2 regions of the Anabaena azotica SJ-1 genome follow, and region 2 is predicted to be linked to the other one. Evidence: riboswitches for the same ligand, from Rfam matches in the RefSeq annotation. Region 2 holds a riboswitch; the other holds the start of a gene.

Region 1 (16,402 bases), 1.9 Mb from region 2:
TGTTTTTCAGAACGACTACTAATAGTATGTAGTAGTTGCCCTGATGTTAAAGTCATAAAAGCTAAAGTGCTGGCTTGAGGACTAATACCATATTTGAAAATACCGTAACCATAAGCCGCTAAGGTACTAATTGATATAGCACCAGACTCAAACACAATTCTGCCAAAGTCGGTATTTTTAATAATTGGTTCGTTAGGATTGCGTGGTGGTTGATTTAATACGTCTGGTTCTGGTGCTTCCATAGCTAAAGAAAGTCCAGGGAAGATGTCAGTTACCAAGTTCAACCATAAAAGTTGAATTGCATTTAAAGGTTCACCAATACCGACTGCGGTAGCGGTTGTCATGACCATGATTTCGCTGAGATTTGTAGCTAGGAGAAAATGCACAGATTTTCTGATATTGTTGTAAATTGTTCTGCCGCGACTGACAGCAATCATCATTGTTTCTAATCTGTCATCTTCTAAGACAATATCTGCAACTTCACGGGCAACATCTGTTCCTTCTTTACCCATTGCTACACCGACTTGGGCAGCTTTTAATGCTGGTGCGTCGTTAATGCCGTCACCGGTCATGGAGACGACTTTACCGGATGTCTGCAATGCTTGAACTATTTGTAATTTATTACTGGGACTGATACGGGCAAAAACGTCTACTTTGTCGCTGAGTGCTGCTAATGCTTCAGGAGTGAGATTATTGAGGTTGTTGGAGTCGAGAATTTCTAATTGGGGATGTCGATTTAATTCTAACTCTTTTGCGATCGCATAAGCTGTAGGACTTTGATCTCCGGTAATCATCACCGTATCTATTCCTGCTTGATGGAAGTCTGCAATTAATTTTTTTGTACCTGTTCTCAGAGGATCTGCCATTCCTACCAAACCCAACCAAATTAAGTCTGATTCATGATTATTGTTGTTATTAATTTCCTCAATATAACCATAAGCTATTGCTAAAACTCGCAAAGCTTTTCCTGCCATGCGATCATTTTCCATTTCCATTTTCTGCCGTTCTTCTACTGTTAAAGTTACTATTTGCCCGTTTTTCATCCATCTGTGGCAGAGTTGTAAAACTTCGGCAGGATTTCCTTTAACAGCAACCATTTGATTAGTATTATGTGTAGCGTGAATTGTACTCATCAAATTGCGATTTTCCGAACGCAAATTAGTTTGCAATAAAGGGTATTTTTCTCTCAAGGCAATGACATCTACTCCTGCATTAATTGCGGTGTCAATCAAAGCATTTTCTGTTGCTGAACCAGTAACTACATATTCATCACCATTTTTTTGACTAATTTGACTTTCATTACAAAGAACTGAAACATGAATTAATTTTAATAATTCATTGTAGATATAGGGATTAATAGTTTCTTCCCCAGCAAGAAAATCTCCATTAGTTACTTGAATATGTTTACTGTCGGTGACAATTTCCACTACCGACATTTTATTTTCTGTGAGTGTCCCGGTTTTATCTAAACAGATTGTCTGCACCGACCCTAACGCTTCTACTGCATTTAAACTACGGACAAGAACGTGATTTTTTCGCATATCGCGAATGCCCAAAGCTAGGGTAGTAGTGGCAATTGTTGGTAAACCTTCGGGAACTGCTGCGACTGCTAAAGATATAGAGGATTGCAACATTGGCAATAAACCATATCCTCGTAAGATTCCCATAGCAAAGACTAAACCACATAATCCCATACCGATGAAAACAATTTGACTACCTACTTGATCTAATTGTTTAGCAAGGGGAGTTTGGATTGTGGTTGCTTCACCAACTAGTTGCTGAATTTTGCCCATTTCGGTAAAATTGCCTGTAGCAACTGCCACTGCTAATCCTTTTCCATTGATAACTAATGTGCCTTTATAAATCATGTTTAAACGATCTGCTAAAGGCACATCTTCACCATTTAAAGATGTAGTTATTTTAGTTATAGGCAGACTTTCTCCAGTTAAAGCAGATTCATCAACATTCAAATTATCTGCTGCAATAATGCGGGCATCTGCGGCAATATAGCTACCAGGTTTAAGAACTAAAATATCTCCTAAAACTACATTTTCTGTGGGAATTGCTGTTTGATTACTATCTCTAATTACCAAAGTTGATTTTTCAGCCCGATTTTTTAGGGAATTAATAATGCGTTCTGACTGACTTTCTGTAGCATAACCAATAGCAGCATTTAATCCCACTACACCCAAAATTACTACAGCATCAATCATGCCCCCAGTAGCAATAGAAATTCCAGAGGCAATAATTAGTAAAGCCACTGGCAATGATTTAAATTGCTCAAGTAACATAGCTAGTTCAGAACGTTTCACTGTTGTTGATAACAGATTTTTTCCATATTTTTTGAGGTTATTATTAGCTGTTTCATTGGATAATCCTGAGATATTTGCAGTATTTAATGCTTTTAAAACCTTGTCTACTGCCATCAAATGCCAGTCTTTGGTTTCTTGCTGATGCTTGACAGCAAGTGGTTGATGTTTTGTAGCTTTGGCAGTTTTTACTAATTTATTACTATGATCAAAATCGGAATCGGACTTATCTTTATAATCAAATAAGACCTTATGAATTAAAAATTCTATTTTTTTATAGCTTATATTCTGATCAAAAATAACCAAAATATTGCTAGTTAATATATTAGCAGAAACATATTTTATTTCCGCAAAATTTATAAGCGATCGCTCTAAATAATTTTTCAGAGATGGTGAGCGATAAAGTTCTTTAATTTTAAATCTAGTTCTCCCTTTGATACTCGCGTGTATTGCTTGAATCACTACTTTTTTGCTCCTGAAATTCCATGGAAACAGTATTAATTGATAAGTTCGTTAATTGCTCTTCATCTTCATAATTCAGTCTTGTAAAAATATCGAAAGCATACCAAGCCAATATATACCAAGGGGCATCTTCCAGTTCTAGTCCTTTTCTAAACAGTTGTCTAAGGGAAAGTAAGGCAATTCCTAGAGGTAATATCACCCGCAAATCAGCAACACCATTTGTCATTCTCTCCACATCAGCATTTATATCAGATATGATATTAATCAAATCTTGAGCCACTTCTGATTTACCATTTGTGACATGATTCGGGTAAATACTAGAGCTAAAACTATCTGGTTTTTCTTTTCTAGCATCAGCTGTTGCTTTTTCAAATACTTCCCCTATTTGTGCAACTGCATCCTTAAATTTTTCAGAAAAAAGAATACTATCTTTAATAGTATTTTGAACTACAGGTTGTTTCACTGCTGACGCAATAGGTAGAATTAGTGGTGAAAAAATTATTGCTGTCAAACCTTCAACAATTGTGTCTAATGTAGATGCCATTTTTTAATCTCCATTATTATCACAAGTTCTAATCCCTATATAAGTATAATTAAACAACAATCTCTTGACCTCAGCCTCAAGTTACAGAATTATTTATTCACTATTATCCAAAATGAATATTTTGATTACAAAAATATCTCTGGGGTTATATACCATATAGCTTATTTGTTGAGGAATTATACCTTTAGATTCATGTAATCGGAATCTAAAAATATTCATACTAAAAAAATAGTTGATAACCAGTAAACCTGGTTTTACTCCTCAACCGTTACTTACTAAAAACAAATCAATGACAAATTCAAACGACAGTAATCAACAAATTAATCAGTTACGCACACTGATTAAAGACATTGAATATGTAATGTTAACTACAGTCGATGATGATGGTAGTTTACATAGTCGTCCTATGTCTATCTTTAGTGAAATAGATGCTGATGGCATACTCTGGTTCTTTACCTCTGCTGATTCTCATAAAGTATTTGAAATTGAACATCGTCAACAGGTGAATGTGAATTTTTCTTCACCTGATAAACAGAGATATGTTTCTATTTTAGGTACAGCAGAAATAGTAAGAGACAGGAATAAATTACAAGAAAAATGGCAACCCAAATTACAAACTTGGTTTCCTCAAGGAATAGATGAAGCTAATTTAGCTTTGCTAAAAGTGAATATAAATAAAGCAGATTATTGGGATAGTCCATCTAGTTCTAGATCACAAACAATTAATTTGTTAGAACTTGTACACCGTTAATTTAAATTCAAAATATCTCCTACCTTCGGCACGGCTTTGCCTAACGGAGACGCTACGCGAACAAAATTCCAAATAAATCCTGTGGATCTGTTGTTAGATTTTTGAGGATTTGTATAAGGCAATTATGGGGAAATCGAATCATGAACAAACAACCAATTGTCATGGCAGTTTTGTTAACATCCAGCTTATTTACCATTACTTATGGACACAAAATTGCTTTATCTCATCCAAATTTAATACCCATGCAATTGACTCAAAATAATGTAAATCAGAGTGACCAGCAGTTTATCACTAAAGTTGCTCAGGGTAATTTAGCGGAGATTGAATTAGGACGACTAGCAGAGCAAAAAGCTGAAAGTAATGAAGTAAAAGAATTTGGCAGACGTATGGTTGCAGATCATACGCAATTCAATCAAGAACTTCAAGACTTGGCTAATCAAAAAGGTGCTAATTTTCCTTCAGATATTGGTAAAGAAAATAAAAGAATAAAAACCAATTTAGAAAAGTTGTCTGGTGCTGATTTTGATAAAGCATACATCCAGCAGATGGTAGCAGATCATAACAAAGATATTGCTTTATATCGTCGTCAATCTCAACAAGGTGATGATGAAGATTTGAAAAATTGGGCAACAAAAAATTTGCCTCTTTTGGAAGAACATTTACGTCTAGCTCGTTCTATTCAAGATAATCTCACAGGACGTGGTAGAAAATAATGAAGGCAGAAGGGATGATTAGTGAAAAATTGTTAATTCTTCATAGTTTGTAGTTGGCACTGAATCACTAACTACAAACTTTTATTTTTATTGATTTTTAGTTGGCACTAGTTACCCCGTTCATTTTGTGGATGAGATTTTTCGACATACTGAATTAAGCTTTCTGCCATTTCTACAGAGGCAATAATTAATTGCTGTTCCATATTTCCATAACCTCCTGCATCACTAAGTTGGGGGTAAATGTGGGGATTAGATAGCATAGCTGCCAGTAATTGAGATGCAGTTTTTTTCAATTCATCAGTTTGTGTGTTCATACACCTATTCCTGCCAGTCTAATGGCGGTTCTACAAGCGTTTCTGAGGATTTACCAACACGCACACCAGGTTTATCAACTATTTTTACGGTGCTGGCTTGGGGTCCTTCTTCACCTTGTTCCCAAGAAAAATTTACACCGGTGCCAATTTCTAAACGGTCAAAGTCATTATGTAAAACGCTATTGTGGTGAAAATATATTTCTTGACCATCTAAAGTTTTCAGAAAACCATAGCCATTTTCTCGAAATAACTTAGTCACAAAAGCTGTATTTTCTTGCGCTTCAGTATGTCTGTTAGCTTGTTCACTTGGACGTTGCCGTTGAGTAATTTTAGTTAACTGCTGACGCATGGCATCAAAGGTTTCTCTAATTACTGCTTCTAGCGGTTGATATTGGATACCTTCACCGGGATTTTTTTCTGCTGCTAGTTCATGACCAGGGGGAATTGTGAGATCAATTCTGACTCGATATGGAGAACCCGTCCGCGGTCGGTCATGTATTTTTTCAATGGCAATGTGACAGCTATTGATGTAATTACAAATATGCTCTAATTTGGCAATTTTTTCATGAACTAAATTATCAATTGCTTCTGATTTATCTAGATTACGATAGGTTATTTCTGGAGGAATTTTCATGCTTTTTTAATCCAAATCATAGATGGGCTATATTATTTGAATAGTGTGCTTCTTTTTATCTTCATTTTTTGTTTTACTTAACTACAGGATGGGTTTAAGTGTAATTACAGCGATTTTCAGGCAAATGAACCACAAAACAATCTTTAAAATCCTTGTAGAGAAGTGTAGAGAAGTTGTATGTAACGTCTCTACTTTGGTATAATTAGGTGAAACCTGCTGTAAGTTTTCGCTGTTATTATCATTAGCTAATTTTAGCTAAATAAAAAAATCTTTATATCTAACTAAGGTGAAGATATTTTTTAATCTATGTATATACCATAGGACTTACGCAAGTGTCACACCAAACATCTATTTTATGGTGCGTCAGGTATCAAATATCTGTTTATTTGCAGGATTTATGAAGTCTGACGCACCCTACTAATATGCCATTTGCGTAAGTCCTGTACCATAAGAAGGAATTTTCAGATCCTCCTAAATCCCCCTTAAAAAGGGGGACTTTGACTCTAGTTCACCCCTTGTTAAGCTGCAAAAATCTGAGGTTGGTTTTGATATTGTTCTGCTGCTTGCATCATCAGCCGCAGATAAAGTTGAGATAGTCGAGAAGCCACACTATTCCAGCTAAAAGCAATTTCTACCCGTTCGCGTCCAGCTACACCTAATTCGTCACGCCAAGATGGATTAGCAAGTATGCGGTCAATAGCATCTGCAAAAGCTAAGTCGTTTTTGGGGGGAGCGAGTAAACCTGTAACTTCTGGTACAACTGTAAATTGCAATCCACCGACATCACTAGCAACAACGGGAGTCTGACTAGCCATTGCTTCAATAGCCACTAACCCAAAAGGTTCGTAGTGACTAGGAACAACGCAGACATCAGCGGCAGCGTAATAGTAAGGGAGGATGCTATGATCTAGGCTACCAGGAAAGATGGTTATATCTTCGAGTCCTAGTTCTGCAACAATGTTGGTAATGCGATCGCACTCCATGCCATCAATGTAACCAGGACGACTACCACCACCAATTACTAGTTTCAGCTTTCCCTCACCTCTAAACTTAGACTGGGAAATGGCTTTGACCAGAGTTTCAATTCCTTTGCGCCTATCAAAACGCCCAACATAAAAAACCATTTTGGCATCAGGGGCAATTCCTAGCTTTTCCCTGGCTTCTAACCTGGGAAGTCCACCAAATTTCTGAAGATCAGTACCACAGGGAATCATTTCTGTTCGTCCCCTGTGAGAAACTAGTATTCGCAGATGCTTTTGTTCCTGGGGACTGGTAGCAACCACACGGTCTGCTGTTTCCAAACAGGCTTTTTCCACTGCTAACCTTTGGATAGCAATCACGGGAATATGACCCACACTTCTGTATTTAACTGCCCCTAGAGAGTGGTAAGTATGCACTTGAATCAGTGGTTGACGTTTTTTCAGTTCCATACCCACCCAAGCAGATAACCAGTAGTTGGTATGCACTATGGGATAATATAATCCTTGCTGCTGTTGGAATTTCTGAAATTCAGCCACAAATTCCGGTAGATAGTCAAACAAATGATCTCGTCCAATAAACTCTGCTGGCCCAGCATTTAACCGAATGGTGCGACAGTTGGGATGATGGGGTACGATTGTTGCTTGTCTCGGACTACTGCGACGAGTGAACATATCCACTTGCCAGCCTTGTTCCGCTAAAGCCATACCTACTTGATGCACATAAACATTCTGACCCCCAGCTTCTTCTTGACCAGTTTTTGCAGATGGATCACCATCAACGGAAATAAGCGCAATCCGATTTTGTATAGTCTGGAACATAGTTGAGTTTCACCTCAAGGCAACTAATCCTGCCACAGACGCTAGAATTGAAGGTATGATTATCCTCTCCTCAAAGGTCGAGGGCAGGTAAAACGAAGCGCAAAGTTACCAGCCAAGGATACTGACGAGAACAGGACATTACTTGTAATAATGTTGCTCGTTCAGTCTCCTCCCAATGCCGACGAAGTTAGCTGACGGGCTAGAACTGAGAGATGTTCTTCTTCTATAGATTGTGGATTTCAAATTCCGAAATCTAGAAAGATTAGCCCCAAATTTGGTTCCTCCGTTCCCAGTTGTCCTAATACATAGCTTAGGGATTGGGATTAGGCAGACTGATTAATTGTCCTAGAAAATATAACAGGTAATTTTCCAGGAGTCAAGGGGTGTAAAGAACAAAATTTATGGCTGGGCTGGGTTATAGCGTTTCTCTTTAAAGCAACAGATGTTGTGGTGGCTCAAGAGTAGGCAAAAGGGAAAATAAATGATGAATGCGGCGATCGCTGCGCTCAAATAAGAGACCAGCTAAGTTCCATATACTAGTTCCGTATCAATGGATACGTAAATAATACGGGAGCAAGGTCACGCCCCGTGTTTTTAAACCAGGGTAGAAAAGTAGTGGTGTTAGAATAAATCGTGGTTTGTTTAAAACTTTAACCGGAATCAAGATAAATGCGGACTGTAATGGGGCTGCAAATATTATCCGTAAAGTAGCGATGATGGCTAAGTTTGATTTAGCCCGAATCAGTAGAGGTTGTTTAAGTCAGCCTAAGAAAGTCTTTTTATGGACTCTTCGGAAATCCCCGCGTCTAGCCTTCGGGGGCAAGCAACAGACCGGGGAAGCTTAACCAGCACCGTGATTCGAGGGCTGTAACTGTGACCCATGAGATAAACTTTAATATCTCTGAAAATCTCTTTATCGGCAATGGTGAAATGGCGGCACTCATGCGATCGCACGATTGGTCGCAAACATCGCTCGGTGCGGTCGAAACTTGGTCACAAAGCTTGAAAACAGCCGTGCGAATTATGTTAACCTCTCGCCAAGCCATGTTTGTTTGGTGGGGTAACGACCTGATCAACCTGTACAACGATGCTTACAGAGCCATTCTCGGAGGCAAACATCCAGAGGCACTTGGTCAAAAAGCTGCTGTCGTCTGGCAAGAAATTTGGGATCAAATAAGTCCTCGTGCAGAAACAGCACTATTCCAAAATCAAGGTACTTACGATGAAGCCTTGCTGCTAATTATGGAGCGCAATGGCTACCCAGAGGAAACCTACTACACTTTTTCCTATAGCCCTGTTCCCAATGATGACGGCAGCACCGGGGGGATTATTTGTGCCAATACGGACGATACACCCCGGATCATTGGAGAACGCCAGTTAGCATTATTAAAGGAATTGGCAGCCAAAACGGTAGAAGCTCGTACATTTGATGAAGCCTGCACTTTCAGCGCCAACTGTTTGGCAACCAATCCCTACGACCTGCCGTTTGCGATGATTTATTTGCTTGATCCTGCTCGACAATGCGTGGTTTTAGCTGGAACTTGCGGAATTGAGCGAGGGCATTTAGCTGTTCCTGAAATTGTTGCGCTTGATGATGATTCGCTCTGGCACTTTGCAGAAGTTTTGACAAGCCATAAACCGTATTTGATTTCTGATTTAGAATCACTATTTCGTGACCTGCCAACCGGAGCATGGAATCGCTCACCCCATCAAGCTGTGGTATTGCCAATCCCACCATCGGGACCGACGGGTAAAGCGGGTGTATTGGTGGCGGGTTTAAACCCATTCCGGCTGTTTGACGATAACTACCAAGGATTCCTGAATTTGGTGTCAGCGCAAATTGCTGCCAGTATTGCCAATGCTCAGGCGTATGAGGAAGAACGCAACCGTGCAGAAGCTTTAGCTGAACTCGATTACGCCAAAACCACTTTCTTTAGCAATGTCTCCCACGAATTTCGGACTCCCTTAACTCTCATGTTGAGTCCGTTAGAGGAGCTATTAGCAGCAGATGACCTGTCAGAAGGGCAGCGGCAGCAGGTCGTTTTGATACATCGCAATGGATTACGTTTATTAAAACTGGTAAATACACTACTAGATTTTTCGCGCATAGAAGCGGGAAGGGTACAAGCTGTATATGAACCCACTGACTTAGCCACTTTTACCGCCGAATTAGCCAGTGTCTTTCGTTCGGCAATCGAACAGGCAGGCTTACAGTTGATTGTCACCTGTGAGCGACTATCAGAACCCGTCTACATAGATCGGGAAATGTGGGAAAAGATTATTTTCAACCTGCTCTCCAATGCCTTTAAGTTTACTTTTGATGGAGCGATCGCTCTCACCTTGCGACAAGTAAAAAACCAGGTGGAATTGAAAGTCAGTGATACAGGAATTGGCATTCCTCAAGCAGAATTGCCCCTATTGTTTGAGCGGTTTCACCGAGTCGAAGGAGCGCGGGGCAGAACTCAAGAAGGCTCAGGCATTGGACTAGCATTAGTGCAGGAGTTAGTGCGGCTGCATGGTGGTCAGGTGCAGGTTGAAAGTGTGGAAGGCAAAGGTACAACCTTTACTATCACCATTCCCACCGGCAAAGCCCATTTACCCCACAATCGCATTCAGGCAACACGAACCTTAGCTTCCACCGCATTAGGTGCAGCCCCTTACGTGGAAGAAGTTTTGCGCTGGCTACCGGAAGAGGCAGGGGAGCAGGGCGCAGGGGGCAGGGAAGAATTTTACCCATCACCTATCACCTGTCCACTGTCACCTGTCACCTGTCACCTGTCACCTTCCTCTCCTCGCATTCTCCTAGTTGATGACAACGCTGATATGCGGGAGTATGTGAAGCGATTGCTGAGTAGTCAATATGTGGTAGAAACTGCTACTGACGGCATAGCGGCATTAGAGGCGATCGCTCATCATCTACCGGATTTGGTACTGACGGATGTGATGATGCCCCGTTTGGATGGCTTTGGTCTGCTCAGTGCTTTGCGGAGTAACCAGCATACCCGCGAAATTCCTATCATTTTGCTGTCTGCTAGAGCCGGAGATGAAGCAAAAGTCGAAGGATTAGAAGCTGGAGCCGATGATTATCTAATCAAGCCCTTTTCTGCCCGTGAATTGTTAGCACGAGTCGAGGCAACTTTAAAACTGGCGCAACTGCGGCGAGATGCCATGCAAAAAGAGCAGTTGCTACGACTGGAAGCAGAAACGGCCAAGCAAAAAATCGAAACTATTTTATCGAGTATTAATGACGGGTTTTATGTCCTCGATCGCCACTGGTGTTTCACCTATGCCAATGATCGCTCTTGCCAGATCATGAAAATGGAGCGTGAGCAGATTCTCAATCACAGCTTATGGGACTTGTTTGCAGATACCATTAGCACTGATATTTACATTCAATTTCAGCGGGCATTCAGTGAACAAACGCCCCTCCAGTTTGAGTATCTTTACACCACCTGGAATCGTTGGTATGAACACCGAGTTTATCCTTCGCCCGATGGACTGACGGTTTTCGTCACAGATATTAGCGATCGCAAACAAGCGGAACTGGAAGTCCAAAAATTTGTTTCCTTTGCCGATAACAGCACGGAATTTATCGGGATGTGCGATATGAATTTTGTACCGTTTTATGTCAATAAAGCAGCCAGGCAGTTAGTTGGGCTAGATGACACACAGCAATATAGCGAAACTCCAGTCAGGGAATTTTTCTTTCCTGAAGATCAGGATTTTATCGTCAATGAATTTTTCCCCCGTGTTTTTCGTGAGGGAAAGGCTGAAGTGGAAATTCGTTTCCGTCATTTTAAGACTGGTGAACCATTGTGGATGATTTACAACGTTTTTCACATCACAAACGCGAAAAATCAGCCGATTGGTCTAGCAACTGTTAGCCGCAACATTACGGATCGCAAACAAGCGGAACTGGAACGCGAACGTCTACTTGCCCGTGAACACCACTACATCAACCAATTGCAGGGATTGACCACCGCAGCAGTAGCAATCCATAATTCTGCCCTTTCCGTTGAACAAGTTTTGCAGGTAATCACGGATCAGGCAGCATCTATTATTGGTGTTCACCAATCTGTCACCAGCATGACGATTGACCAGAATTGGTCACAGGCAATTACCGCTATCTATTTGTCTGACAAGTATGCTCAGTGGCAAAATTACGATCAAAAGCCAGATGGGTCTGGTATCTATGCCTTGGTGTGTCGCCTGAATCGCCCAATTAGGATGACCCAAACCGAATTAGAGGCACATCCTTTTTGGCGAGGCTTTGGCAAAGAGGCAAAAAACCATCCTCCCATGCGCGGCTGGATGGCTGCTCCCCTGGTAGGACAGGACGAACAAAATATCGGGTTGATTCAACTTTCCGACAAATATGAGGGTGATTTTACCGAAGCTGATGAAGCAATTCTGATGCAGTTAGCGCAAATGGCATCTGTCGCCGTGGAAAATGCCCAGTTATATCAAGCAGAACAGCAAGCACGGTCAGCAGCAGAAGCATCACGGGAAGAAGCCCAAGCGGCCAACCGGATTAAAGATGAATTTTTAGCGGTGTTGTCCCATGAATTGCGATCGCCACTCAATCCCATCCTTGGTTGGTCAAAACTGCTGCAAAACAGTAAACTAGATGAGTCAAAGACAAAGTTAGCTCTGGCAACTATTGAGCGTAATGCCAAGCTGCAAGCTGAATTGATTGAAGATTTGCTCGATATTTCCCGGATTTTGCAAGGCAAGCTCCATCTGACAATCAGCCCGATTAATTTAGCATCAATGATTCAAGCGGCGCTGGAAACCGTGCGACTGGCGGCAGAAGCTAAATCTATTCAGATAGAGGCAAACCTTGATTCTAAAGTGGAAAAGGTTTTGGGTGACTCAACCCGCTTGCAGCAAGTAGTTTGGAACTTGCTTTCCAATGCCGTTAAATTTACACCCGCAGGTGGTCGGGTTAAGGTGCTATTAGAACAGGTTGACAATCAAGCTCAAATTACTATCAGTGACACCGGAAAAGGCATTTCTCCTGATTTTCTCCCCTATATGTTTGATTACTTCCGTCAGGCAGATAGCACAACTACCCGCAAGTTTGGTGGACTGGGATTAGGATTAGCGATCGCCCGTCACTTGATTGAATTGCATGGTGGAACGATTCAAGCCCAGAGCCAGGGCGAAGGTTTGGGAGCCACATTCACACTTAGACTTCCGGTTATGCCTTCTCAACCAATGGTCAATCCAGATCCTCAATCATTAACACAATCTCTTGATTTAAATAGTGTCCAAGTTTTAGTAGTAGATGATGATACCGATACAAGAGACTTTATTGAGTTTGTATTGGAACAAGCTGGGGCAAGGGTGATTACAGCCGCTTCCGCTCTTGAAGCACTTACAGCTTTAATGCGTTCCCAACCTGATGTACTAATAAGTGATATTGGGATGCCAGAAATGGATGGCTATATGCTGATGCGACAGATCAGAGCCTTGCCACCAGAGCAGGGTGGACAAATTCCGGCGATCGCCCTGACTGCTTATGCCGGAGATTTCAATCAGCAACAAGCACTAGAAGCAGGCTTTCAACAGCATATCGCCAAACCGATTGAACCAGAGGAATTGATCAGGGCAATTTCTAGGCTTTTAGGGTGAGCTACAAGTAATTAGATCCATAGGAAAAAGTTTTCAGGACTTCTTAACCTAAAAACAATTTATAGGCGGGATTTTGGCTTTCATCCCAATAGTGATAACCCAAGGAATCAAGAAATATTTGCCATTCTTTCATTTCATGGGGTGGTACTTGCATTCCCACCACAATTCGCCCATAATCTGCGCCGTTGTTGCGATAGTGAAATAAGCTGATATTCCAGTCGGGAGACATAGAACCGACAAATTTCATTAATGCACCAGGACGTTCAAGAAATTCAAACCGATATAATAATTCATTTTGAGCCAGGGTAGAATGTCCACCGACCATGTGCCGCAGGTGCAATTTTGTTAATTCATCATCGGTTAAATCAATTGTTTTTAAACCACTGGCTTCAAATTTATCAACTATTTTAGCTGCGTCGGCGCGATTTTCTATTTGCATTCCGACAAAAATATGAGCTTCTTTATTATCAGCAATGCGATAATTAAATTCAGTCAAATTCCTGTTACCAATACATTCACAAAACTGACGCAGACTTCCTGGTTTTTCGGGAATATTCACCGCAAAAATCGCTTCTCGACGTTCCCCAAATTCTGCTCTTTCTGCCACAAACCGCAAGCGGTCAAAGTTCATGTTAGCACCGCAAGCCACGGCGATGAGGGTTTGTCCTTGGATTTGTTCTCGTTCTGCGTAGGCTTTAGCAGCTGCGATCGCCAATGCTCCAGCAGGTTCTAAAATAGATCGTGTATCCTCAAACACATCTTTTATCGCTGCACAGGTAGCATCCGTATCCACCAAAATAATTTCATCCACATATTGCTGACACAGCCGGAAGGTTTCTTCCCCCACTTCCCGCACCGCTACCCCATCAGCAAATAACCCCACCTGAGACAACCGCACCCGATGACCGGCTTTGAGAGATTGAGACATAGCATCAGCATCTACAGGTTCCACACCGATAATTTTGATTTCGGGACGCAACCGTTTCACATAAGCTGCAATCCCGGAAATTAAACCCCCCCCACCAATAGCCACAAAAATTGCATGGATAGGTTGTTGATATTGTCGCAGTATTTCCATGCCAATAGTTCCCTGTCCCGCAATCACATCAGGATCATCAAAAGGATGTATAAAAGTTAACCCTTTTTCCGCTTCCAATTGCCGGGCGTGGGCATAAGCATCATCATAGTTATTGCCATGTAGGACAACTTCTCCTCCCCGTGCTTTGACCGCATTGATTTTTACCTGGGGCGTAATCACCGGCATGACAATAATTGCTTTTGTACCCAAGCGACGGGCAGCCAAGGCCACACCTTGGGCATGATTTCCCGCAGAAGCCGCAATCACACCTTGTTTCAGTAAATCTGGAGGCAAGTTGACCATTTTGTTATATGCACCCCGCAGCTTGAAGGAGAAGACAGACTGCATATCTTCCCGCTTCAGCAGCAGTTTGTTGTTGATGCGGTTCGAGAGGTTGGGAGCATATTCCAGTGGTGTTTCCTGGGCTACATCATATACGCGGGCGGTGAGGATTTGTACCAGGTAGTCGCAATACATATCAAGGGGTGCAATTTGGGGTTGGATGTTAATTTTACCGCTTGTTGGGTAGTTGGGGGGATGTGTCAGATTTATTATTGTATGGGCGCAAGCTAAAATCATGATTATGAAGATATGATCAGGGTAATTCAACCAAAAAAAGCGACTAGCAAATGAAGGTAGAATCACTGTATATTCAAAACTTCAAAAAATTTCAAGATTTGAGGATTTCTTTTAAAAACAAAATCCTTGATGAAGTGAGCGATCGCTTTCTGATTCTAAGTGATAATGGTTCTGGCAAAACAACATTATTACAAGCGATCGCTTTACCATTAGCATTAGCAACTGGACGCATTCAAAAAGTTTCTGATTTTGATTGGATTGGCTTTTTACCTGGACGTTATTGGCGATGGGGAACACCAAGAATTGAATTAGAAGTATCTTTTGAAGAAGAAGAACTAGAAGTAACTCGTGAAATTGCAAAAAGATGGTATTATTCTCTACCACCTGATTTTCGTCCCGATTCATTTATTACACCGGGAAATAGTCGTGTAGTTAAAGTTATTTTAAATGGAGAACATTGGAAGGCTGGTAACACTCCAGAGGAACGCGCCCAGTTTCGAGGACGCTATTACACACAAAGTTTTATTAATCGTGGTGATCAATCAGTTAGAAATTACTTTTCTAGATTACCGGGAATTTTTTGGTTTGATCAGTTTCGGAATTTAGGAACTCCCAGTCAAGAAACAGGAGAAGGTAATAAAGAACTGAGAAGTGAAAGGGAGCATCCACTTTTGGAAGATATACAAAATATGGGAGAATGTAAGAAGAGATAAAAAAGCGTATCAAAGACTATGAGCCAAGATATAGAAGAAAGAATCAAAGCCTGTGTAAGAGAACTGGCAACATTACTGTATGAACAAGCAGATAAGAGTCAGTTAACAGACCTAGAAAGTATAGAAAAAAAAGTTCGTAGCCAAATACTAGAAAGTGTAAGTCCAGAAATAGCCCTTTTTTTGTTGAACAAAAAACAGGTACAAAAGTAGGTAAAACTAGGAAAATTAAAAGCCTAGTTGGAGAACTGAAATTAAAAACTAAACAGTTACAGAAACTGGGTGTAAAGCCAAGAATTAGATTAAGTCCATTACTTCAAAAATGTTGTTTGAGACTATCAGCGAATGTTTCATATCAAAATGCAGAAATCGAGGTAGAGGCATTAACAGGAATAAAAGTTGGTCACTCAACGCAACAAAAATTAGTGCTGTCACAAGATTTTCAACTACCACTTGCAAAACAAGCCGTTTCGGAAGTAAGTGTAGATGGAGGAAAAGTTCGACTGCGAGGTAAACCACTAGCCGGTTGTCACTGGCGAGACTATAAAACTGTGCGTCTGCAAGGGATTTACTATGGTGCATTTTTTGATGACAACCAATCATTAATTGATTATGTCAATAGCCAACAGTTGGTGAACCCTCTCGTTTGCTTAGGAGATGGTCACGATGGTGTGTGGAATCTGGTGAGGGAATTTGGTCAAGACCAGTTTTCTCGCTGTGAAATTTTGGATTGGTATCACCTCAAAGAAAATCTTTATAAAGTTGGTGGGTCTTTAAAGCGACTTAAGGCTGCTGAAACTTTATTATGGCAAGGTCAAGTAGAAGCAGCTAAGACTTTATTTAATCATTGCCGAGGTAAACAAGCTAAAAATTTC
Region 2 (16,402 bases):
GATAACGAGATGTATCTAATTAAGCCAGCATATCAGTATCTTTGCTCTGATCTGATACCGCTTTTCTATCTATAGGCAGAACCCAGCTAAACCCCTCTCCAACTTACTATGCTACCTCAGACCCCTACTACCTCAGACCCCTACTACCTCAGACCCCTCATTTAGAACATCGTAATTTTAATTACATAGACATTAGTATATGTATTGAAAAAATAAATATAAAAATTTCAGGAATAGGCGTGAATTAAGTGTATTTAATCTCACCAGCCTCCTAATCTCCCCTAGAAATCCCAAAAGCGACAAAAGCTTATGAATAGGGCATTGTAGGCTATTTTTTCATGAAAATATCTATTCGCAAGCAGGAATTTGTGGAACTCAATCTAATTTAAAGTTACAAACAATTATTTCTCAGTATTCCGGAAACAGCCCGGAAATTCAGAAAAGGTAGGTAACAACTTATGTAGCAATTCCTCAGTAAGGAACTTATGAGCAAGCAAACAGTTAATCAATTATTGCAAGGACGCTATCACATCGTTCAAAGCCTTGGTGCAGGAGTATTTGGACAAACATACATTGTTGAAGATGTAGACTATCCAGAAAGACCCAGATATGTTGTTAAACAGCTAAAAGTCAACAACTATCAGTCTAATTCCTACTTTGACTACCTCAGACTGCGTTTTCTTACAGAAACTGAAACTCTCAAGCTGTTAGGACAGCATGATCAAATTCCTCAACTCATCACCTGTTTTGAGGAAAATGATCGGTTTTATTTGGTGCAAGAATATATTTCTGGGCAACCCTTATCTGTCGAATTAAAACAGAATCAACAGCAGGGACGTAAATGGACAACAACCGCAGCTATGGCATTTCTAGAAGATGCTTTAGGCATTCTTGAATTTGTTCATTCTCAAGGATTCATTCACTGTGATATCAAACCAGAAAACTTAATCCGACGCTCCTCTGATGGAAAATTAGTGCTAATTGATTTTGGTTCAATTCAGCCAATTGATTTTAGCATTGATACAGAATTATTGATTTCTCAGATTCCTGTGAGTTCATTAGGTTACATCCCACCAGAACAATTTCTTGGTCAAACACAACCTAATAGTGATATTTATGCTTTGGGAATGATTGCTCTCCAAGGTTTAACAGGTTTAACACCTCTGCAACTAAAAATTAATCCTGCTAATAATGACCTGCCTTGGTGTTGTGAAAATACTGAAATTGATGATTATCTAACCGTTTTTATCAGCCAAATGATTCGCTATAATTATCAAGAACGTTTTCAGTCTGCCAGTGAAGCTATTTGGGTATTTCAACACATCAAATGGAAACACCAGACAGAAGCAATTATGTCCCCAAAGTCTTCAACAGTTGCGGAACTAAAACATAAAGTTGTTACAGTTCCAAATCACAATACCACGGTTAAATCAGACCCATTATTAGCAGGAATGCGATGGGGAATCATGATTAATTCTTTAGTAGTTGGCTTAGGAGTATATTCTTTAGCTAGTCAATCTCAACGCCATCCAGAAACAGTAACCTTATCTCAAGCAATATCAGAGTATCAATCCGGGAATTTAGAAAAAGCAATTAATTTAGCTAAATCAATTCCTCCCTATAGCAATGTATATCCAGAAGCTCAAGATTCAATTGCTGAATGGCAAAAGCAATGGCACGCTGACACAGAAAACTATTTAGTCGCGGAACAAGCCTTAAATGAAGGTAAATTATCAGAAGCAATGCGTGCTGTTCCGCAAATCCCTTACACTTTATATTGGCGTTCTAAAAGAGAAAAAATACTCGAACAAACACAAGCTAACTTGGAAGCAAAAACAAATGATTTATTAAGTCAAGCTTATGCAAAAGCCGAGGTTAAAGATTTTTCGGCTGCTTTAGAATATCTGCGTCAAATTCCTCCAGAAACCGCTGCGGGTGCTATGGTGCAACAAAAATTAGTTGAATACAATCAAAAACGACAAATGAGAGCAGGATATTTCTTGCATAAAGCCTACCAAAAAGCATTAGTTAATGACTTTTCTGGAGCAATAAAATTGCTTGACAAAATTCCCCAAGATACAAATATTTATCCTCAAGCTCAAATCAAATTGCAAGAGTATAAAGAAAAACTCCTACTTAGGGAAAAAATTCAAAAAATTGTCAACCAGAAAAAAATGTCTGTTATCAGTCAACCCACTCTGTTTAGTCAGATAGATTCAGATGCCAAAATTGCATATTTTTCTACACCAGACTATCCACGAGAAGTGAATATTAGCACGTAGTTAATATCAACTAGAAATCATTTATTTACAAATATTCAATAATATTTAATAATTTGTATTAGGCATTCCCACTGTTGGTACAATGATGGGGCGATTTTTTGACTGTGGTAATTGATTTTCTGCCTGCTTGAGTGCTTCTATTGCTTGTTGGTAATCAGGTTTATATTTAATAGCTTGTTGATAAGATGCTATAGCTTCTGGATATTTTCGTAAATTTAATAAAGTGTTACCTCTACTATACCAGCTTTCATAATGATTCTTCTGATACCGTACTGCCTTATTATACGATAATAAAGCATCTTCATATTTTTGTAAATTATATTGTGAATTACCTAAATTATACCAGACTAGATAATCATTATTTTTCAAAGAAATGGCTTGATTATAAGCTTCTATCGCTTCTGCATAACGTTGACTTTGATGTAATGACCATCCTAAACTATACCATGCTTGATAGTTATTAGGATTATATTTTATGACTTGCTTAAAAGAATCCATCGCTTCTGCATATCGTCGTAAAGTAATCAAGATATTACCCCTAGAAAACCAAGATTGATAATGATTTGGTCGATACTGTACAACTTGACTGTATGCTTTTAAAGCATCTTCATAGCGGTTTAACTTGACTAGAGAATTACCCACATTATACAAAGCTGCTGTATAGTCTGGTTTTAACTCTATGGCTTTTGCATAAGCTGTAATAGCATCATCATATTGTTGGATATTTTGTAAAGATAAGCCTTTTTTATACCAAAATTCATAATTATCTGGTTGTAATTCAATTGCTTGTTCATAGGACTTAATGGCATTATCATATTGGTTTAAATTTCTGAAAGCATCACCTTTAGCATTCCACAAAGCTGGATCATTATTTTTAAATTTTAATCCTTGATCAAAAGAAGCAATTGCTTCTGAATATCGCTGTAAACTTGCTAAAGCAAAACCTCTACCAGTCCAAGCTTCTAAATAATCCGGCTGGAGTTGAATTGCTTTATCATAAGCTATGAGTGATTCTTGATATTTTTTTAATTTAAATAATGCTTTACCTTGCCCATACCAGCCTTGAAAATGATTTGGTTTGATCTTCACTACTTTTTGATATACTACTAGCGCATCTTCATATCTTTGTAATTGTAAAAGTGTGTCCCCTTGTTTATATAATTCCGTAGCATTATTAGTATTAATTTGGTTGAATATGTATATTGATGCCGTTCCCCCTATCCCCAGTAGAAATATTCCTAATGCTAATTTAATCAATAAACTTTTTTTAGATTTCTGAGGTTTGATACTATTAATTTGAACAGCAGGGCTGAAGACTATTGTACCAGAGGGAGGTTTAATTAACTCTTGTAGGGCATTTAAAGCTAGAGTTGCAGAAGCATAACGTTGACGAAAATCATAACAAACCATTTTATCTAAAAATTCTGCAAATTCTGGTGTGACTGTGGTATGACTACGCCAAATAATTTCATTAGTATCTGCATCTTTTGCTAATTGGTGAGGTGATAATCCTGTGATGGCTTGAATGCCAATAATTCCCAAAGCATAAATATCACTACTTAATTTGGGTGTACCTTGTGCTTGTTCTCCCGGAATATAACCAGGTGTACCAATAGCGACGGTAGATTGAGTTTGACCTGTGGGAGTAATTAATTGTGTGGTGATTTCTTTAACTGCCCCGAAATCAATTAAAATCAATTTACCATCCGCCTCTCGTCTCAATATATTGTGTGGATTCACATCACGGTGAATTACTTTTTGTTGATGCACAAAATCTAATATTTCTAAAATTTCTTGTAATAGCGAAATTACTTCATTTTCAGTTAAAGTTTTTCCTGGTGATAATTCTTGACTTAGGTCATGACTGGGAATAAATTCTTGGACAAGATAAAATTCTGCGTTTTCCTCAAAGTATGCTAAAAGTTGGGGAATGCGGTCATGAGTTCCTAATTTGTATAAAACTTGCGCTTCAGTATCAAATAGCCGTCTAGCTATTTCTAAAGTGGCTGTATTACTAGACTGAGGCTTGAGTTTCTTGACAACACACTGCGGTGAACCAGGTAAATGAGTATCATAAGCGACGTAGGTTTCGCCAAATCCCCCTCCTCCCAAATGGCTGATAATTTGGTATCTTCCAACAAGTGTGTTTCCTAGCATCTCGGTTGTTGAGTTAAAGTGCAGTATTACATCATTACAATCTTGCCACAGGGATTCGGGGACTGGGGAGATGAGGAGGAACAACCAGCAATTACGAGTTACCAATTATCATGATTCCTATTAGTGATAACATTCAGAGTTGGAAAAAGCCAATTATTACTTATTGGTTGATTGGCATTAATGTTGCTATATTTTGCTGGGAACTTAAACTTGACACTTCTGGTCAATTAGGTGATTTTGTCAATAGTTGGGGGATTATTCCAGAACAAACCAATGCAGCAATAACAAATGCAGTTTTTTACAATTCAGCAGCTTGGATAGTTGTATTTTGGCGATTACTTTCTTTACCTGTATCGCTATTTGTACATAGTAGTTTTAGTCAAATCATAGGCAATTTGCTATTTTTATGGGTATTTGGTAAGACTGTAGAAAGATTTCTGGGACAACAAAGATATTTATTGCTGTATTTAGTTGCTGGTGTTTTTTCGGGAATGATTCATATTTTTATGGCATCAACATTAACAGTTCCAGTTATTGGGGCTAATGGTGCGATCGCATCTATTTTAGGTGCGTATATTATGAAGTTTCCTAAAGCCAAAATATATTCTGTGTTGCCTTTGATGGTTGTCTTTATTCCTGTAGAAATTCCGGCTTTTTTATATTTATTTTGGTGGTTTATTCAGCAGTTATTTTATGGGATTGGTAGTTTAAATATTCCTGGTGGTGTGAATAATCTTAGTTATTGGGGACAATTTGCCGGATTAGTGACAGGCGCGGCTTTTATGCAAATGGTAAAAAGGTAACTCTAAATTCTAAATTCTAAATTTTGCTGTAATATAAAAGTATTAATAATTCCCACACTAAAGTCATGTCAGAAATTATCCTTGCATAACCTAGTGTGAAACTGCCGCCAACTCAGGCAGAACTTCCTTATGATGATGGTATCCCGATGGAAACTCAACGGCATAAATTCCAAATGGATATGCTGATTGATACCCTATGTCCTTGGTTAGAAGCAAGGTCTGATGGCTATGTCAGTGGCAATATGTTTGTTTATTTTAGTTTGGCACAGTTGAAAAATCAAGACTTTAGAGGGCCAGATTTTTTTGCTGTTTTAGGAGTTCCTAAAAAAGAACGTTTGTCTTGGGTGGTTTGGGAAGAAGGAAAACCCCCAGATGTGGTGATTGAATTACTTTCTGAAAGTACCGCATCCCAAGATAAAAATGAGAAAAAACTAATCTATCAAAATTTGTTGCGTGTTCCTGAATATTTTTGGTTTGATCCTTTTCATCCTGAAGACTTAGCAGGATTTTCTCTCAATCGTGGTGTTTATCAACCAATCACACCTAATGCTGAGAATCAATTAGTAAGTCAATCATTAGGTTTAGCTTTGGTGCGGTGGACTGGTAGTTATAGAGGTGTTGAAACTACTTGATTGCGTTGGATGACGTTAGATGGTGAATTATTACCTACAGGTCAAGAAATAGCTAATATTGAACGCGAAAAAGCTGACGCAGAACGTTAAAAAGCTGAACAAGAAAAACAACGTGCTGAACAAGCAGAATTTCAATTAAGGCAAGTTGCTATAAATTTATTAGCAAGTGGAATGTCTTTAGAACAGGTGGTAAATTTAACTGGTTTGGAAAAATCTGAGGTAGAAAAACTGATTTAAGCTTATACAGCAGTTTATGATGTTATGAGGTACACACCTAGTGGGCTTTCTGTCCCGCACCACATTATCCCGTAGGGGTGAAGCATTCGCATGATAAAAATATGGAACGAATAGATAACCTATATTGGCGAATGCTTCACCCTTCCCCATGAATATGACAACGAAATATATCTATTAAATTCATGCCCTATAATCCCGACATCCATCACCGTCGCTCTATCCGATTAAAAGGATACGACTATTCTCAACAGGGAGCATATTTCGTCACCATTTGCACCTATCAACGTAATTGTTTATTTGGTGAAATTGTAGATGGTGAAATGAAATTAAATACCAATGGTGAGATAGCAAAAGGATGTTGGTTATCTCTTCATCAGCATTTTCAAAATGTAGAGTTAGATGAATTTGTGATTATGCCCAATCATTTACATGGAATTATTCTCATAGTTAATAATCCTGATGCGGAGGGCGAAGCATTGGCAAATCAATATTCTCAACAAAAAACAAATTTATCGAGCCAATGCTTCGCCCCTACAGGTGAAAAAATTAAAATTAATGGCACAAAACGACAATCTTTGGCGGCAATAATTCAAAATTATAAATCTGTTTCTACACGGCAAGTTAATCGCATCAATAAAGCTAAAGGAAATGTTATTTGGCAACGTAATTATTATGAACATATTATCCGCAATGAGGAAGCATTAAATAATATTCGTCAGTACATAGTTACCAATCCGATAAATTGGGCAGAAGATGAGGAAAATCCTACAAATGTTAATTAGCGATCGCCTTCATTGCCTTCATTGTGGAATTTTTAGTCAAAAAAACCTCCCAGTTGGGAGGTCAGAATGTAGCTTAGACAACTTGATAAACCTAAATCAACACCACAGCGATCGCACCTCCTAAAGCCGCAGAAATCCCGGAAACAAATGCTGTTGCAAACAACCACCAAGAGGCATTAGCAGCAGCTTTACGTGTTTCCTCTGCTTGACGCTGTGCTTGATGTTTCACCTGTTCTAGCCGATTTTGCGCTTCGTTCTGTAGCTGTTCAGCCCGTTGTAAAACAGTATTTCGGGCGCGTTCAATTTGGTCAATAATGCGGTTAGCATCATCCTCAGAGATATCCTCACGAGAACTTACAATAGCTACTAAGGTATCACGATTGAAAGATGATAGGCGATCGCGCAAGGCATCAAACCCGGCTTGGGGATCATCAAACAATTGGCGGATATCATGTTTAATCCCATCATAATTAAGTTCTGGGCGTTCTAGAGAATTAAGATAATTACGAATACTGGCAAAAATACCCTCAATTGCATCTTGAATACGTCGTTGAATACCCCGCACCTGTTCTACAAATTGGTCACGCACAGAGATCATATTATCAGCTATTATTCCAGCTTCTTCATCAGTCATATCTTCCCGAATTTTCAACAACGCAATAATTGTGTTTCTATCGAAATGCGAGAGGCGATCGCTTAAACTTTCCATACCCACTCGTGGATCATGCAGCAACAATTGTACATCCCGCTTAATGCCTTCGGGATTCAATTCTGCTTTACCAGTTAATCGTAAATACTCCTGCAAATAAGTTTGAAAAGTTTGCATTCTTTGTTGGGTTCTAGTTGCTAACCGACGAGGCGCACGGACAATATTTTTAATTGATGTCTGCGTAGCATCTATTACTTGATTAACTTGTTCCTCACTTAAATCTTGACGTTGACTCAACAACTTGACCAAAGTATCCCGGTCAATATGCGATAAACGGCGACGCAATGCCACAACACCCTCTCTCGGATGTGCAAACAACCTGTTTAAATCTTGCTGAATACCTTCAGGATTTAATTCTTCCTGACCAGTGTTTCGCAGATAATCCGCAATAGTAGAGATGACAGAATCATATTGTTCTTTTGCTTTTTGTGGTGTGTGGAGAATACCACGCCATATTTCTTCCACCACCTCAATAATTTGATTAACTTGTGCTTCAGTTAAATCTTGACGTTGACTCAACAATTGCACCAAAGTATCTCGGTCAAAGCGAGACAAACGCGCCTGAATAGCCATAATTCCCGTTTGGGGGTCTTCTAACAGTCGTTTCAGATCGGCGCGGATCGCATCAGGATTTAATTCTTGCTTACCCGTGTTACGCAGATATGATTCAACATTCAGCCACAGAGTTTCCACTTGATGTTGTGCCTGTTTAGCCATGCTGAGAGATTCTAACAACACGCGATCGCGCTGCATTTCTAATTCATCTAAAATCGGATCTAATTCCCACTCCTGAATATCATTGCGTGCTAACAGAATTTCTCCCATTTGTTCCCGTTCAACTTGTGCTAATCGCCGGGATAAAGATTGATAATCTGCCTCTGTATCCGCCAACAAAGGTTTAAAATGTTCCTCAATTCCTGCTGGTGTCAAGTCAGTTTTAGGAGTCACAAGTAAATAACTTTCAACTCTTCTTTGCAAATCTTGGACAATCTCTCTTTCTTCCTGGGCAATTACTGTTACTAATACTTCATCTTTTACTGCTACCAATTGATCAGCAATTTGCTGAATTTGTGTTTTAGTTAACAGTCCCTTAGATTGCAAAATATTCACAAAATCCTGGCGAGATATTTTTTCTAATTCGCTGCGTATTACACCAGGATCAGCAGCAGGATCATAGATCACATCTCGAAATTCTTGAACAATATTATTCAAACTTAATTGCCAAGGATGGGCGTTGAGCAAGTAATTTTCAACATCAGCATGAATTGGATTATAAGGCTGTGGTGTAATTTGTTTTGTGACTTTTTTTCTAGCAGTAGCGAGGGAATCCCAAATTTTTTCTACATCCAAATCCGATAAATCTGCCCTACCTAAAACTACCCCAGTCAGTGCCGATATTGCCTGTTGTATCATACCAGGCTTTTGTTCTGTTTCTTTGGAGGAATGAATTTCTGTAATTAACTGGTCAAGTTTAGCATTGAGTTCATCTGTTTTAGTTTGTCCTGGTGGCAGGGATTTGAGATAATCAACCAACTCACCCAAGCGATCGTTTGTGGGTACTTGCTGACTGATTACTTGTTGCCAAACACCATATAAAGAATCAGCGATCCGGTTAACTTCTCGTTTAGATAAATCTGTGCGACTGCTGACTAAATCAGTAAACCGCTGACGGTCAATATTACGCAGGTCTGGACTACTGGCATAGGCTTTAAATTGCGGTTCACTCAGTAACCTTTCAAATTCAGAACGAATCCGCGATATATCAATTTCTGGAGGACGTAGCTTTTCTATGTACTCTTCTATGTTTTGGTGAATACTTGCCGGTGCCAATGCACTCCCTAACTCCCGCCGCACAGCCGATGCTGCCGCTTCCGCCGTTGCCACCACTTGCTGATTTACAGCCTTAGCACCCAAAGCAGCCGTAGCCGTTCCCATAATCGCCTGAAAACTGGAAGTGGCCGTATTCACGACCGAACCAATCAAAGATCCTACCGTAGTCGTGCTGACCCACATCAGTAATAAAAAGTATGCACCCCAAATTACTAAGCCCAAAATAGCGCCTAATCTGGGATCTAAAATTAATAGACTCAATTTTACAGCCAAGAAACAAGCTATGAATAAAGCAACTGTTACCGTAACTAAAGTCCAAATTCCCAACCTCGTCCCAATTTTGCGAATCGTACCCCCGAAACTTTCAACTTCCTGCGACTCTGACGGATGCCCCAAATAAGAAATCCCAGCCGCAATTGAGAGATTTGTTAACACTAATTGGAAGGCAAAAGCGAGAATCACCCCAGAAATTAAAGCCACAAAAAAGCGCGGACCAGAAGTAAGAACCGATGCCTGTGCTGGTGTGACGTTGGTGGTGTTTATAGGTATTTGTGCCATCCACCATAAAAAATATGTGTACATTTCCTGCATGATTTGTATTTCCTGCTTCTAAATTTATCTTTAATTTAAATTAAAATTAGCTTTCATTAAGGATTTAGTTGTATCTATGGCAATATTCAAGTCCCCCATCCAGAATCCAGTAACTGAGACGTTTTTAGCATCTCTCCCAGGTTGGATACCTTTATATAACGCTAGATAGAACTTGAATATATTTTGATTGTTAATTAGTGTTAAAATCTAGAAATTTTTCAGCAAAATCTTGTTATTTAGTAAATCATAGATTTTGAATTTTCTCCGACCTAAATCATGAATTAATTATCTCAATTTACACCTATCTAAAATTAAGTTTTTTGTCACCCTCGCCAGGTGGATTTTTTCTTGTCAAAAAATTCCCAATAATCTTCCACAAGAGTGCCTCTAGTTTGTACCTATAGGCATAAAGCTGCTTTGTGTACAGAAGGTAAATTTAAGTTAAGCACTAAATTGTTTAGAACAAAAGATTCAACATCTCAAACTTGCTTAACTTTGGAGACAAAACATGGAAACTCGTACTTCAACCGATATACCACCAGTTGCTAAAGCCTATAATGGAGTAGATCGTAACGCCTTTATCTTTGGCTGGAATCCCCAAGCTGAATTATGGAATGGACGCTTGGCAATGATTGGATTTTTAGCCTACTTGCTGTGGGATTTAGCAGGCTATAGCGTTCTCCGTGATGTGCTGCACATTATGCGATATTAGATCAAACACGGAAGTCAGAATGCAATTACAGCAGAATTTATAACTCTGGAATTCTGTTGTAATTATCTCTATTTAACGTAAGTTGCTAGTTATTCAATCAAAACTAAAGAAGGGAGATTTTGAGAATAAATTAGTCTCATAATTCCTAACTAGCAACTTCGGTTATCTACTGAAACTTTTCAATGGCAATTTTCACACTCATAGAAAAAACCGAATCAAAACATATAAAGCCGCAGTCACAAGTTGTAATATAGTAATGGGAATTCCATAATGGAGAAAAGTTTTAAAAGTAATGCGTTTCCCATGCTGTTCAGCAATACCAGCAGCAACAATATTAGAAGATGCTCCCACTAACGTACCATTTCCTCCCAAAGTTGCGCCAAACATCATTGCATAAAATAGAGGTAAAACTTCTGGAGGAAACTGCCCTTGAAAATCTGGTGCTAAAACTTCTGCTGGTGCTAATCCCACATTGACAATATATTGTTTTAACAAAGGAACCATAGCAACAACTAACGGAATATTGGGAACAACACTGGATAATATCCCCACCACAAATAACAACAATATAGAACCCAGCAGAATATTTTTACCTAAAATAACTCCTAAAACGCCTGATAAACCTTTAATAACTCCTGTTTTATCTAATCCGCCAATTAATACAAAAATACTCATAAAGAATATTAATGTACTCCAATCTACATCTTTCAAAATATTATTAACTGAATCAATCCTACTTTGATGCGCTAGTAATAAAGCTAAAGTTGCACCTAATAAAGCTACAGCCGCAGGGGAAATAGGAACTGGTAAAGATTCGCCAATGACGAAAAATATCAACACAAAAGTTACTATAAATCCACCCATTATTAAAACTCGTGGATGATTAATTTTTGGGTGAGGTAATTCTGCGAGATTATCTAGGTTTGTATTCCAAATCCTTTTAAATAAAATTGGTAGTGTTACTACTACAGCAGTAACAGCAATTACTCCCCCTAAACTCAATTTTCCTAAATAATCTATAAAGCTAATATTTACAGCATCACCAACAATAAAGGTGGCAGGGTCTCCTACTAAAGTTAATAATCCCGCACTATTAGCAACAAAAACCATCAAAATTAATAAAGGTACAAAATTAACTCCTATTTCTTGTGCCATTGGTGGAATTAACGGTGCTAATAACATTACCGTAGTTGCGTTAGGTAAAACAGCACAAATCGGTGTAACTAATGCCACAATGCCTAAGAGTAATCTTTTGCCACTACCTTGAGCCAGAATGACTATTTGTGTAGCTATATAACTAAAGATATTAGTAGGTTCAAATGCCCTAACTAAAACCATGACCCCAAAAAATAAACCCAAAGTCCCATGACTTTTGCCAATGTAACCAACAGCTTCTGGTAAAGTCATAATATTAGTAAAAACTAATATTAATGCCCCTAGTAAAGCAGCAACAGTTAGATGAATCCATTCCGTCATAATGACAACAATGACGGTTATAAATGTGATGATACTTAGGACAGCTTGCCAATTTTCCATACTATCCTCCCTGATAATGGTATTGATTGCATAGTAGCAAAAAAGTCACCTAGACTATAGGCGACTTAAAAAGCAATACGGTTCACTTTGCGAATCTGAAACTTGTCAGTTGCTTTGAAGAATGGTCAAATCTTATGTGATTAATCAAGACAACTGGGAATACCCAACACAGCACAAGGAAAATTAGGGTCTAAAGTATCAATCAAAGGATGATTGATAGATTGACAACCTAAAAATAGAACATCAGCAGCTTCTAATTCCACAACTTTTTTCAATTCAGTACCTAAGTTACCAAACCGCAGATGAGATTTAAAATAACTTTGCCATTCTTGAGCTAAATTTTTGGCTTGCCAAAGAATTTTATCTGCTTGATCTGGTATTGATGAAGTTATTAACTGTGGTTTTGATGGAGTTAATACCAGTGTTTTTGATTGGGTTACTTCACAAGCTGGATACTCTACAGCAAGCTGCTTTTGGGGCATACTTCTGTGATTAGAATAACTACTTGGTTGTTCTTCTAATACATATACAGCCTGGACATTAACTTGAATGTTTGTAGCTAAATGGGTTTGATGGGCAATACAAAAAGCAATATCTAAGGCTGTATGACTATTCGGTGAAGCATCATAGCCAACAATTAAATTGATAGATTTTGCTTGTGAATCTTTTTCACTAACGCATTTTTGAGGATCAGGTATTAATATCATCTGCTCCATTAGGTCATAGCGACCTATGGCACTTTGTAATCTTGCTAACAATGGCTTAATTCTCACAGCTTTAACTTCTCTCCCTTGAAACAAATCATCAATGAGAAGCAGGGATGACAATTTTAGATTTTAGATTTTAGATTCATATTTGATCCAAAATCATTAACTAAAATCGCAAATTTATCAAGGAAACCCCAACAAGAACTGATATTACAGCCAAGGTTTTGGAGGTTCCTTCCATTGCCGACGGAGTTAGCTGACGGGCTAAGACTGGAAGGTGTCTCTCAATTAAGATTAGCCCCAAACATTGGTTCCTCCGCTTCAAATCCAGCTTTCATGAATGTGAATTAGGCTACCCACAGAGTTTTGCGGAATTCATAATTCCCAAGTAAAAATGTTCAGAATATGAAATTTTTACTTTTTGAATTGTAGCTTATATTTCCACAATTGTATACTCATCAAATAATAATTTATTTGTCAGTATTCAGAATACAGAATTCAGAACAATAATGGCTTTTAGCACCTACTGTGATGATTGTGAGAAAATCCCGCTCCTTTCCTGATTTAACCAGCATTCTGACTTCTGACTCCTGAATTCTTACATTTATTTCACTCTTCTGAAGTAAAGTAGCGGTCAAGAAAATTCAAAGCGTGGTTACGGAGTTCAAAATACTCTTTAGAATTGCGGATCATACTCCGATCCCGTGGACGCTTAAACGGAACTTCGAGAATTTCTCCGATAGTAGCGGCTGGTCCATTGGTCATTAAGACAATGCGATCTGACATATAAATTGCTTCGTCAACATCATGAGTAATCATCATTACTGCTTGACGATGATTTTCCCAGATATCTAATACCTGACGCTGCAATTTTCCACGAGTTAAGGCATCCAAAGCTCCAAATGGTTCATCCATTAATAACATTTTAGGACGAATTGCTAAAGCTCTAGCAATACCTACTCTTTGTTTCATACCTCCAGAAATTTCATCGGGATACTTATCGGCAGCCGCTGTTAAGTTTACCATTGCCAAATGTTCGTTTACAATGCTAATTTTTTCAGATCGATTTGCATTTTTTAGCACTTCATCTACAGCTAAACGGATATTTTCTCTTACAGTTAACCAAGGTAACAAAGAATAATTTTGAAATACCATCATTCTATCTGCACCTGGTTTGCGGATTTCTTTACCATCTAAACGGACTGAGCCAGATGTGGCTTTTTCAAAACCACCGATAATTTTTAACAGTGTTGATTTACCACAACCAGAGTGACCAATTACAGAAATATACTCATCTTCACCAATTGTCAGATTAACGCCATCTAAGATCACAGAGTTGCCTTTATCTAGTGTGGGATAAGACTTGACTAAATTTTCAATTTCTAGAAATCCATGAAGGGGCATAACTTGTTGATAAGTATTTTGTGATAAGGCTGTATATTCCATGATCAAATCCTCCTGAATTTGTCGCCGTATTGTTTGAATATTTAAGACATGAAGAAGCGAGTAGGAGCGTTAGCCCTGATCGCAAAACTATTTAGATAACCGACAGGATCGCTAGGATCAAAGCCTTTTTTATCTATGAATACTTCTGGTGGTTCAATTTTATAATCTTCCTTGGGGCATTGAATTCCCATTTCCGCAGCTATATCTCGATATAAATCTGTTCTCCAACCTTGTTCGGCTACTTTATTAGCGTTTTTGGGAATTTCTTTGATTTGTCCCCAACGGGCAGCTTGAGTCATTAACCAAAGACTTCGAGAACGCCATAAAAATGTTGAATGTTCTCCTATTTCGTGGGGAATATTGTCAGGAATATCATAAAAAATGGTTGTGTCGTCAGCGTTAATAGTACGGTCTTGACCATCAAAACCACCATAGTTATAATTGCCAATAATTCCCGGTGCCGTAAACTTAGTAATAGGAACACCTGGTTTTTTGGGTTTTGCACCAGTGAAAGAACGTTCTGTCAGTAATTCGGCTACTTCTTGGCGATTTTCGGGTTTACTGCAATATTGACAAGCTTCTATCATTGCTTTCACCAAAGAACGGTAAGTTTTGGGATAATTGACGATAAAAGATTCCATTACTCCTAGTAGTCTGTCTGGGTGTCCTTGCCAAACTTCTTTACCTTGAGCGAATGTAAAACCGATACCTTCGTTACCTTGAATTGCTCTGGTGTTCCAAGGTTCGGCTACCATGTAAGCTTGCATAGCGCCAATTCTCATGTTTGTCACCATTTGCGGTGGGGAAACGATGATGACCCGAAATTCCTTCAGGGGATCTACACCAGCAGCCGCAGATATATAGCGAACAAAGTATTCGTAAATAGCCGAACTCAAAACTACTGCCCAAATTTTCTTTTCTGGGGGTTGTTTGTCAAAATAGCCACGGAAGTCTCTGCCAAAGGCTTCTAAAGCACCGTCACCATATTTTTGTTGATATTCGTACCAAGGACGGATGCCAAAGTCCCACATCTCTTTGTTCATGGTCATGGCGTTACCGTGACGGTGTATGGTCATGGCTGCACATAGGGGGGCATGACGTGCGCCTTCTGCACCTATGCGGGCGTTGGTGACAGCACCGGAGACGACGGGTGCAGCATCAAGACGACCAAAAATCAGACCGTCGCGGGAGTTTCCCCAACTAGCTTCGCGGTTGAGTTTAACGTTTAAGCCATATTTGCGGAAAAATCCTTTTTTCCAGGCGATCGCAAATGGCGCACAATCATTAACAGGTACATAACCAACTGTAATATCGGGTTTTTCTAAATCTTGGGGTCTAACTACCTGTTCTACAGCTAAGGCTGCTTCTGTCAGTCCTTTAGCAGACCTATCTCCAGAAATAGCACAAGATGACAACGCTAAACCCGCAGTCGTTGCACCTATTCCCTTAATAAAATCTCTTCTCGTCCAATGATTTTCACTCATAATTGTATACAATTTCGGATTTTAGATTTTTCGTGCTGCTGATTAATGGGATAATTTTTATCTTCAGCAAAGGTGCAAACAGAAATAGTTTTCTAGCTTGAATTTAACGATTTCATCCTGCAATTATGCAACGCCCGATTTGGGATTTTAGATATTGCCAAAATTGTTGGATAAGCTTTGTAGCCTTCCATCTATCACAATCATTAATAAGTTGACACTCAAATGCAAACTTGCATTGCATCTTGCAGTTTTATTTTTCAATGTGGGACAGACATCTTGCCTGCCATAGCTGTAAATAATTTTTTCTACTTCAAACTTCCTGGACGATGAGTAACTAACTCTTGAAGCTTACCCACAGCATAATCTAAAATTAAGCCAGTTAAGCCAATTACAAACACAGCCAAAAATACAGAACTGAGATTTAAACGACTCCATTCATCCCAAACAAAAAACCCAATTCCAACACCACCCGTCAACATTTCTACAGCCACAAT

The links. Region 2 has a riboswitch for cyclic di-AMP ahead of ACLLO5_RS21525 (universal stress protein). Riboswitches for the same ligand answer to the same signal wherever they lie in the genome.
Region 1: another riboswitch for cyclic di-AMP. It lies ahead of ACLLO5_RS13520 (glycosyltransferase); the one in region 2 lies ahead of ACLLO5_RS21525 (universal stress protein).

Annotation. Positions count from the first base shown of each region.
Region 1 covers NZ_CP178454.1:3,046,612-3,063,013, forward strand. The annotation lists gene ACLLO5_RS13490 (HAD-IC family P-type ATPase) at 1-2,771, opposite strand, end outside; gene ACLLO5_RS13495 (DUF5132 domain-containing protein) at 2,731-3,315, opposite strand; gene ACLLO5_RS13500 (pyridoxamine 5'-phosphate oxidase family protein) at 3,605-4,066, shown strand; gene ACLLO5_RS13505 (DUF4142 domain-containing protein) at 4,207-4,779, shown strand; gene ACLLO5_RS13510 (hypothetical protein) at 4,887-5,093, opposite strand; gene ACLLO5_RS13515 (HPF/RaiA family ribosome-associated protein) at 5,098-5,727, opposite strand; gene ACLLO5_RS13520 (glycosyltransferase) at 6,246-7,526, opposite strand; cyclic di-AMP (ydaO/yuaA leader) riboswitch at 7,688-7,866, opposite strand; gene ACLLO5_RS13525 (ATP-binding protein) at 8,457-13,160, shown strand; gene ilvA (threonine ammonia-lyase, biosynthetic) at 13,204-14,715, opposite strand; gene ACLLO5_RS13535 (AAA family ATPase) at 14,868-15,530, shown strand; one part of gene ACLLO5_RS13540 (ISKra4 family transposase) at 15,549-15,705, shown strand; one part of gene ACLLO5_RS13540 (ISKra4 family transposase) at 15,705-16,402, shown strand, end outside.
Region 2 covers NZ_CP178454.1:4,958,917-4,975,318, reverse strand. The annotation lists gene ACLLO5_RS21565 (protein kinase domain-containing protein) at 486-2,282, shown strand; gene ACLLO5_RS21560 (tetratricopeptide repeat protein) at 2,328-4,439, opposite strand; gene ACLLO5_RS21555 (rhomboid family intramembrane serine protease) at 4,550-5,242, shown strand; gene ACLLO5_RS21550 (Uma2 family endonuclease) at 5,338-5,874, shown strand; gene ACLLO5_RS21545 (transposase) at 6,294-6,893, shown strand; gene ACLLO5_RS21540 (MFS transporter) at 6,985-10,023, opposite strand; gene ACLLO5_RS21535 (chlorophyll a/b-binding protein) at 10,532-10,735, shown strand; gene ACLLO5_RS21530 (SLC13 family permease) at 10,934-12,271, opposite strand; gene ACLLO5_RS21525 (universal stress protein) at 12,412-13,098, opposite strand; cyclic di-AMP (ydaO/yuaA leader) riboswitch at 13,207-13,342, opposite strand; gene ACLLO5_RS21520 (ABC transporter ATP-binding protein) at 13,588-14,424, opposite strand; gene ACLLO5_RS21515 (ABC transporter substrate-binding protein) at 14,466-15,908, opposite strand; gene ntrB (nitrate ABC transporter permease) at 16,214-16,402, opposite strand, start outside.